4 regions of the Streptomyces sp. NPDC104202 genome follow, and region 4 is predicted to be linked to each of the others. Evidence: riboswitches for the same ligand, from Rfam matches in the RefSeq annotation. Region 4 holds a riboswitch; each other region holds the start of a gene.
The links. A riboswitch is a leader RNA that binds a small molecule or an ion and turns the genes downstream of it on or off. The one in region 4 is predicted to bind cyclic di-AMP.
Positions count from the first base shown of each region.

Region 1: it holds a riboswitch for cyclic di-AMP, as region 4 does, so the genes downstream of both, ACZ60W_RS28815 (transglycosylase family protein) here and ACZ60W_RS12755 (M23 family metallopeptidase) in region 4, are expected to answer to the same signal.
Region 2: it holds a riboswitch for cyclic di-AMP, as region 4 does, so the genes downstream of both, ACZ60W_RS28255 (C40 family peptidase) here and ACZ60W_RS12755 (M23 family metallopeptidase) in region 4, are expected to answer to the same signal.
Region 3: it holds a riboswitch for cyclic di-AMP, as region 4 does, so the genes downstream of both, ACZ60W_RS03630 (M23 family metallopeptidase) here and ACZ60W_RS12755 (M23 family metallopeptidase) in region 4, are expected to answer to the same signal.

Region 1 covers NZ_JBVJMN010000055.1:41,178-43,369, reverse strand. Annotated here, with positions in the region: gene ACZ60W_RS28820 (transglycosylase family protein) at 1-333, shown strand, start outside; cyclic di-AMP (ydaO/yuaA leader) riboswitch at 592-765, shown strand; gene ACZ60W_RS28815 (transglycosylase family protein) at 769-1,467, shown strand; gene eno (phosphopyruvate hydratase) at 1,756-2,192, shown strand, end outside.
Region 2 covers NZ_JBVJMN010000053.1:46,706-48,897, reverse strand. Annotated here, with positions in the region: gene ACZ60W_RS28265 (ATP-dependent Clp protease proteolytic subunit) at 1-510, shown strand, start outside; gene ACZ60W_RS28260 (hypothetical protein) at 518-823, shown strand; cyclic di-AMP (ydaO/yuaA leader) riboswitch at 1,214-1,344, shown strand; gene ACZ60W_RS28255 (C40 family peptidase) at 1,348-1,824, shown strand; gene ACZ60W_RS28250 (ATP-binding protein) at 2,069-2,192, opposite strand, start outside.
Region 3 covers NZ_JBVJMN010000003.1:217,624-219,815, reverse strand. Annotated here, with positions in the region: gene ACZ60W_RS03635 (SGNH/GDSL hydrolase family protein) at 1-296, opposite strand, end outside; gene ACZ60W_RS03630 (M23 family metallopeptidase) at 446-1,405, opposite strand; cyclic di-AMP (ydaO/yuaA leader) riboswitch at 1,408-1,564, opposite strand; gene ACZ60W_RS03625 (tyrosine-protein phosphatase) at 1,958-2,192, shown strand, end outside.
Region 4 covers NZ_JBVJMN010000014.1:113,061-115,252, forward strand. Annotated here, with positions in the region: gene ACZ60W_RS12750 (PP2C family protein-serine/threonine phosphatase) at 1-943, shown strand, start outside; cyclic di-AMP (ydaO/yuaA leader) riboswitch at 1,145-1,291, shown strand; gene ACZ60W_RS12755 (M23 family metallopeptidase) at 1,303-2,192, shown strand, end outside.

The DNA.
Region 1 (2,192 bases), on a different contig from region 4:
GACGCCGCTCCGGAGGAAACCGACAAGCCGGGCAATTCCGCGGAATCCGGCAAGCATGCCTCGCCCAAGGACGAGTTGGCGGATACCTCTACGTCCAGACCCGCGGCCGATGCGGCGAAGAATTCGGGCGCAAAGGACAGTGCGGACAGTTCGGACGCGTACACCGTGCAGCCCGGCGACAGTCTGTCCGACATCGCGCAGTCGAACGAACTGCCCGGAGGCTGGACGGCCCTCTATGACGCCAACCGCCAGACGGTGGGCGCCGATCCGGACCTGATCCTGCCTGGTCAGAGCCTCGAACTGACGGCGGATCCGGTCACGGCCGAAGGTTAGTTCGGGACTGTATGTCCGGTTCTGGGCAAGTGAGACATGGGTCTCTTCGCCCCAACTGGCGTGTCCTGCCCGTGACCTTTGCCTCCGTCACCTCTCACCTGCATAAACGCCCCCCACCGGAGGGCGAGTAGGGGCGAAATTTCCGCAATGCGCCTCTTTGAACTTCCGGTGGGTCTGTGTCTACGGTCTTAACCGCTCGCCACCGCGGGCCCCGTCGACCGAAACGCCGAATCCTGCCGTCGGTCGATGGGAACAGTCGTCGCGTCAGCGCCGAAGGCAGGAGCGGGGGACCCAAGGTAAGTGCCGGGCCCGGCCGTCCAGACGGACGGCCGACGACCGGCTTGGGGTGAAGTCGCGTGCAAGGACACGCGGCCGGGCAACTCATTGGCCCGAACCCGACAGCTCACCTCGCAGGCGTCGGTGAGGAGAATCTCCATGCTGTTTTCCGGCAAGGGCAAACACCGTCGTCCCTCCAAGGCCACCCAGGTCGCCACGCTCGTCGGCGTCACCGGTGTCGCCGTCGCCGCCCCGCTGATGACCGCGGGCACCGCCTCGGCCGCCACGGGCGCCGAGTGGGACCGGGTCGCGCAGTGCGAGTCCGGCGGCAACTGGGCCATCAACACGGGCAACGGCTACTACGGCGGCCTGCAGTTCTCGTCGTCGACGTGGGCCGCGTACGGCGGCACCGCCTACGCCCCCAACGCCCACCAGGCGTCCAAGTCGCAGCAGATCACCGTCGCGGAGAAGGTCCTCGCCGGCCAGGGCAAGGGTGCCTGGCCGAGCTGTGGTGTGGGTCTCTCCCGCACCACCTACACCGGTGGCACCACGGCCCCCGCCCCCGAGCGCAAGGCCACGCAGCCGACCACCCGCAGCGAGCAGCGCCAGGCCCCGAAGAAGGCCACGGCCGCGCAGGCCCCGCGCAAGGCCGTCGCCGCCAAGACCGTCGTCACCCCGGCCGGCAAGACGGTCAAGCAGGGCGACGGCGAGTACCGGGTCAAGCCCGGCGACACCCTCGGCACCATCGCCCGGGACCACGGCGTCCAGGGCGGCTGGGCCAAGCTCTTCGACCTGAACAAGGACGTCGTCGAGGACGCCGACCTGATCTACGTGGGCCAGCAGCTCCACCTGAAGTGAGCCAGGCGACCCTCCCGCGGTGACCACCCCGGCCCGGCGTGCCCTCCCCCGTGCACGCCGGGCCGGGGTTTCGCCGTGTCAGGGGAGGGGCGTTCGGGACACGGAGGCGGTTACCGTCCAGTAGATCTGGGGTCCTTCGTCCCGTAATACCTGCCCTTGGGTCCTTTTTCGTCCCAGGGTGCGGGCGCCCGGCGGGCGGGAGCCCCCGAGCCGGTTAGGCTCTTGTCGCAAGGCCAAGCGACCCTGCACCGACCTTGCGTCACATCCAGCGTCACATCCCAGAAGGAGATGCTCGTGCCGTCCATCGACGTCGTCGTAGCCCGGGAAATCCTGGACTCCCGAGGCAACCCCACGGTCGAGGTCGAGGTCGGCCTCGACGACGGCAGCACCGGTCGTGCTGCCGTTCCGTCCGGTGCCTCCACCGGTGCCTTCGAGGCCATCGAGCTCCGCGACGGTGACCCCAACCGTTACCAGGGCAAGGGTGTCGAGAAGGCCGTCCTCGCCGTCATCGAGCAGATCGGCCCGGAGCTCGTCGGCTACGACGCCACCGAGCAGCGCCTGATCGACCAGGCCATGTTCGACCTGGACGCCACGGAGAACAAGGGATCGCTCGGCGCCAACGCCATCCTCGGCGTCTCCCTCGCCGTCGCGCACGCCGCCTCCGAGGCCAGCGACCTGCCGCTCTTCCGCTACCTCGGCGGCCCGAACGCGCACCTGCTGCCCGT
Region 2 (2,192 bases), on a different contig from region 4:
ATCGACGAGACCTCGGCCGACGACGTCATCGCGCAGCTGCTGTACCTGGATCACGCGGCCCCCGGCCAGGACATCGCCCTGTACATCAACTCGCCCGGCGGAGCGGTCCACGCGATGACGGCGATCCACGACACGATGGGCTCGCTCCACTGCGACGTGGAGACGACCTGCCTGGGCCGGGCCGAGTCCACCGCGGCGGTGCTCCTCGCCGCGGGCACCCCCGGCAAGCGCATGGTCCTGCCCGGCGCCCGGGTCACGCTCGAACAGCCCGCGCTGGACGAGCCGATGCGGGGGCAGCCGAGCGATCTGGACGTCCACGCGCGCGAACTGCTGCGGCAGCGCGCGCTGGTGGCCGCGATGCTCACCGAACACACCGGGCAGGAGCGGGAGCGGATCGACGCCGACCTCGACCGCACGACGGTCCTGGACGCGCCCGCGGCGGTCGCGTACGGACTCGCCGACCACCTCGTGAGCCGCCGGCGGGCGCCCGCCGGCGGCGCGGCGCGGTGAGCGCGCGGTGGTCCCTGAGCTTCCGCCGCTGCCCGCCCTGACCCGGGCCGAGGGCGAGTTCGTCGACGCCTACCTCGAAGTCGTGGACCTCCTGGGGAAGATCAACCCATCCAGGGGTTCGCATACCTATGGAGCCCTGCGCGCGGCACAAGCCCTGGTGGGACGAGTGGAGGCGTTGCGCGCCGCCCTGACGCTCATGCACATGCGGGGCGAGAACGAGGTGCACGCGGACACATTGGCGCGTGCCCTGCGGGTGTTGGACGGCGAGCGGAGGACGGGCCGGGTCACCGTGCCGCAGACCCGAGCGAGTTGACATACCGGCGTGTCGTGTCGAGGGCCGGACGGCCGACGTGCGCCGCAGATTCCCTCGCTCGTTCGGCGTAGTCGACGAGTCGACACATGCGTCGGGAGAGTTGCGCAACAGGTGTACACATCTGGCGGAATCGAACGTTCCATCGCTGGTGCGGGGCTCGTCGGCCAAACCTCGGAAGATCACAAAGGCTGCCTGTCCACCTGAATGGATCAGTCGTGAGGAGCCTCACATATCGCCGTTTCAGCTCGGTTTTCGCCCATGTCGTGGGTCAAGATCCCTGACGACGACAAGCCCCCGCCGCCGCGGCGGGGCGGTCCGGGCGGACGCCGAGTCCTGCCGCTGTCCCGGACGTCTGGTCGGCAGGAGTGGATCGGCAGGAGTGGAGGACCCGATTTTTGCGGGGCGTACGCGCTGTTCCGGCAGCGAGGCCGCCCCTTGGGGTGAAGCCGCAGCCGCGGCCGGGCATCTTCGCCAGCCCGAACCCGACAGGTCATCCTTCGCAGGCGGCTGACGAAGGGTTGCGCATGACTGCGCAGATGCACGTCCCGTCCCTGCTGTCCCGGGCCGGAGCCGTCTCGGCTCTCACCCTCGCCGCCGTCGGCGGCACGCTGCTCGCCCCAGGAGCGGCGCCGGAGGCCCAGGCAGCCACCTCACACGCGTACAAGGCACTCAGCGTCGCCCAGTCCAAGAAGGGAGCCCCGTACCGGTACGGAGCCAGTGGACCCACCCGGTTCGACTGCTCCGGCCTGACGCTCTACGCGTACAAGAAGGCGGGCAAGTCGCTGCCCCGCACCGCGCAGCAGCAGTACAACAAGACCCGGCACATCGCCGCGTCCAGCAGACAACAGGGGGACCTGGTCTTCTTCCACTCCGGTGGAAGGGTCTACCACGTCGGCATCTACGCCGGCGCGGGCAAGATCTGGCACTCGCCCAAGACGGGCTCGTGGGTGAAGCTCGACAAGATCTGGTCGTCGAAGGTCTACTACGGCCGCGTCCGATGACGGCCCCCGGCCGCTGACGCGGCCCCTCGGACCGGCCTGAGCGGCGGGGTGGCGCCGCCCCGCTCTCCGCCCGGACCGCGGCCCCCGGCGTCCCCTCCGGAGCCCTTCCCCGACGACCGGCTCCCCGGCGGCACCGCCGGAGCGGGCTCACCCGGACGGCCGCACCCGCGCCACCGCCTCCCCTCCCCCGCGCGACCGCGCGGCCGCCCTGTCCCGGTGGCCGGCGGTCCCCGCGGGGGCGGGGTCAGCGGATCGGCACGGGAGCGGCCGCCCAGGGGAGGGTGATCCAGACCGTCTTGCCGCCGTCGTCCGTCGGCGTGACGGAGAACCGGCCGCCCGCCGCGGCCGCGAGCGAGCGGATGATGACC
Region 3 (2,192 bases), on a different contig from region 4:
CGGATGATGTCGTTGCCGCCGGCGCAGAAGGTCACCAGGTCGGGGGCGAGTTCCTTCGCCCGGGGGACCTGTTCCGCCACGATCTGGTCGAGGAGGCGTCCGCGGACGGCCAGGTTGGCGTAGCGGAAGCCGTCGTGCTCCGGCAGCTGGTCGGCGAGCAGCACCGCGAAGCGGTCCGCCCAGCCGACGTACGTCCCGTCGGGCCCGGGGTCTCCGACGCCCTCGGTGAAGCTGTCACCGATCGCCGCGTACGACCCGAATGCGTTCTTGTCTCTTGATCTCGAATCGTCTGCCACGGGAGCACATTTTTCCCCTTCCGGTGTGACCTACGCGACCGTAAGGAGGGGTTGACTGCGGGTGACATATGCCACCGATAAAGACTTTCAAAAGCCGGAATACGGCGACGGCCCGGCACGCGTGTGCCGGGCCGTCGGGTGCGTCCGGGTCAGACGGAGACGCCGTGCTGGCGCAGGTAGGCCAGCGGGTCGACGTCGGAGCCGTAGCTCGGCGTGGTGCGGATCTCGAAGTGCAGGTGCGGGCCGGTGGAGTTGCCGGTGGAACCGGAGAGGCCGATCTGCTGGCCGCCGGAGACGCTCTGGCCGGCCGAGACGGAGAGGGAGGAGAGGTGCGCGTACTGCGAGTAGTTGCCGTCGGCGTGCTGGATGACGACCTCGTTGCCGTAGGCGCCGCTCCAGCCGGCGGAGACGACCGTGCCGGCGCCGACGGCGCGGACGGTGGTGCCGGAGGAGGCGATGAAGTCGACACCGGTGTGGTAGCCGGAGGACCACATGGAGCCGGCCGCGCGGTACGGGGTGGAGAAGCCGCCGCCGGCGACGGGGGTGACCCAGCCGGAGGACGAGGTCGAGGAGCCGGAGGACGACGCGGGGGCGGAGCTCTGCGAGGTCGCGGCGGCCGGGGCGGAGTCGCGCTGGCTGCTGCGGGAGGCGCGCGGGGCGTCGCCGTTCTTCTCCGAGGACGCGGCGCTCGGGGCGGCCTTGGGGGCGACGGCCTTCGGCGCGGTGCCCTTGGCGCCGAGGGTGAGCTTCATGCCCGGCAGGATCAGCGAGGGGTTCTCGCCGACGACCTGGCGGTTGTCGGCGTACAGCTTCTGCCAGCCGCCCGCGAGGTGGTGGTCGGCGGCGATCTTCGACAGGTAGTCGCCGCGGACGACGGAGTACGTCTTGGGCGCGGCCTGGGCGGCGGGCGCGGCCTGGGCGGCGGCGGGGGCCTTCACCTGGGCGGTGACGGCGCCGGGGACGGCGGCCGGCGCGGACTGCTCGGCGGCGTGGGCCCCGGTCGCCCCGAGGAGCGGGAGCGCGACGACGGCGCCACCGGTGCCGGCGACGGCGAGTCCACGGGTGAGGGGGTTGATCCTGGGACGGCGGTGCTTACCCTTCGCGGGCATGGCGAATTCCTCTCCGGCGCCTGCGAGGTGAGCTGTCGGGTTCGGACTGGAGATGTCCGGCCGCGTTCTCACGCGGCTTCACCCCGAGCCGTCCTGCATCGCGGGACCGGCGTACTACCTGGGTCCCCCGCTCCTGCCACACATGGGTGAGTGGAATTCCGGACGGTGGCAGGATTCGGCGGTCCGACCGGATTGACGGTGACGCTAGACGAGCGGGGTCGGCGCGAACAAGCCGCCGTTTTCCCGGGGCATTCCAAGGCCCTTGATCGGCCTCGCATTCCGGTCACCCTGTGTGGATGACGGTCCCTCGATCCCCTTTTCACGCAGGGCAATTGCGCGGGGCCGTCGGCCACGATCCGTCACCTTTATGACGCTGCTCACGCGCCGGACCCCATCTCCCCTGCAACCGGGGCGCGTTACCCCTAAGGGTTTAATTCGGACAGATCACCCATTCCCGTCCGAGGGGGTGCGCCGCCCGCGCGCCACCGGGATGATTGCCCCTGGAACCGATCTCGCGTCGGGCACCCGAACGACGACACCCCAGGAGCATCAGTGACGCAGCAGCTGCCGCAGGTCCCGCCCACCGAGGCGAACGAGCCCGAGCTGGCCGAGGTCCGCAACTTCCGGGACGTGGGCGGCCTGCCGACGACGGACGGGCGCGCCGTGCGCCCCGGCCGGCTCTTCCGCAGCGGCCACCTCGCCCACGCGACCGAGAGCGACGCCGCCTTCCTCGCCACGCTGGGACTGCACACCGTCTTCGACTTCCGCAACGAGGCCGACCGGCGGG
Region 4 (2,192 bases):
CGACACCGCGAGCGACATCCCGGGGCTGACCGAGACGCTCACCGTCCTCACCGTCTCGGCGCTGGCCCTCCTCATCAACCGGGTGGTGCGCCGCAGTGGCGAACGGCTCGCCTCGGCCCGGGTCATCGCGGAGACCGCGCAGAAGGCGGTGCTGCCGATGCCCGCCGAACGGATCGGCGGGCTGCAGTGCGCGGCCCGGTACGAGGCGGCGCAGGCGGACGCGTTCATCGGCGGCGACCTGTTCGCCGTGCAGGACACCCCGCACGGGGTGCGGCTCGTGCTCGGGGACGTCCGCGGCAAGGGGCTGGAGGCGGTCGAGGCCGTCGCCGTCGTCATCGGGGCCTTCCGCGAGGCGGCCGAGCAGGAGCGGACGCTGGAGGGCGTGGCGCAGCGGCTCGAACGGGCCCTGGCCCGGGAGGGCATGCGGCGCCACGGACTCGACGCCTTCGAGGGGTTCACCACCGCGGTCCTCGCCGAGATCCCGCGCGCCGACGGCACCGGCACCTTCGGCGGCTTCGTCCGGCTGGTGAACCGCGGGCACCCGCCCCCGCTGATGCTGCACGCGGACGGCCGGCTCGACCTGCTGGACCCGGTGGACCCGGCGCTGCCGCTCGGCATGGGGGACCTGGCGGCGTGGCCGGACCGCGCGGAGGCGCGGCCCTACCCGCCGGGCGCGACCCTGCTCTTCTACACCGACGGCCTGTCGGAGGCGCGGGACGCGGAGGGCGTCTTCTACGACCCCGCGGAGCGGCTCGCCGGCCGGATCTTCCCGGGACCCGAGGAACTGCTCGACGCGCTGGTGGGGGACGTGCGGCTGCACACCGGCGGGCGGTCGACGGACGACATGGCGCTGCTCGCGGTGAGCAGGCCCGCCGAGGGCCAGCCGGAGCGTCGCCGGACCATGCCGGTGGTGCCGCCTGGGCGGCCCCGTCACCGGGCGTAGTCGCGAGGTGTCCCTGCGATAACAATTGACATAACGTCAGATCGAGGGGGTTTACGGGTTCCGTGCTGAGCTGGGGTCAACTCGGGCCATTACCTCCCAATTCGATGAACGATCAAGAGGAACGGCTTGGAATGAAGACCCCCTGTCTATTAACGTTCGATAACGCAGCGCGGTCGTCCCAGCCGTCGCAAGAGGCGGCACCGTGCGCGCGCGCCGAATCCTGAAAAGGAACCGGGGAACCACCACTTGGGGTGAATCGGGCCCTTCGCACCCGTGCGACCGTGCCCGTAGGAGACCTTCCTGCTCCGAACCCGTCAGCTAACCCGGTAGGCGAGAAGGAAGGAAAGGAGCGCCCCTCAGTGGCGTCCAACACCCCCGCACCCGAAGCCCCCTTCGATGCCTTCGGCGGCGGTGCGGGTCCCGCCGCCCCGGACACCGAGTGGAACCCCACCGAGGGCTCCCTGCGCGCCGAGCGCTCCGGCGGCCGGCACCGGGTCGTCAAGCAGCGCTCCAACTTCGCCCGTTCCTCCACCGTCCTCGGCGTCGGCGTCATCGCCGCGGTCGGCGCGGGCGGCCTCGCCACCGCGCAGGAGAAGCCCCCGGTCGCGATCTCGCTCCCCGACCTCCCCGACCTCGGCCTGCCGGACGCCCACGACCTCCCCGGCGTCGGCGACCTCCTGCCCGACGAGGAGCCCGAGCCGGTCAGCGCGGCCCGCGCCAACCCCAACCCGCTCACCGCCGCCACTTACACCACCGCCGACGAGCCCGCCGGCCCGGCCGACCATGCCGCGAAGACCGCGAGCGGCGCCTCCGACGCGGGCGAGGCCCTGCGCGCCCGCATCCTCCAGCAGGCCGAGCAGCAGCAGGCCTCCGCCGACGCCGCCGACAAGGCCGCGGCGGAGGACGCCGCGGCCGAGAAGGCGGCGGCGGAGGCCGCGGCCAAGGCCGACGCGGCGGCGAAGGCGGCCGCCGAGGCCAAGGCGAAGGCCGAGGCGGAGGCGAAGGCCAAGGCCGAGGCGGAAGCCGCCGCGAAGGCCGAGGCCGAGCGCCTCGCCAAGCTCGCCGCGAGCTACTCGCTGCCCCTCTCCTCGTACACCCTCACGGCCTCCTACATGCAGTCCGGCTCGATGTGGTCCTCCGGCTACCACACCGGCCTCGACTTCGCCGCGCCCACCGGCACCCCGCTCAAGGCCGTCCACGGCGCCACCGTGAAGTCGGCCGGCTGGTCCGGCTCCTACGGCTACCGGAT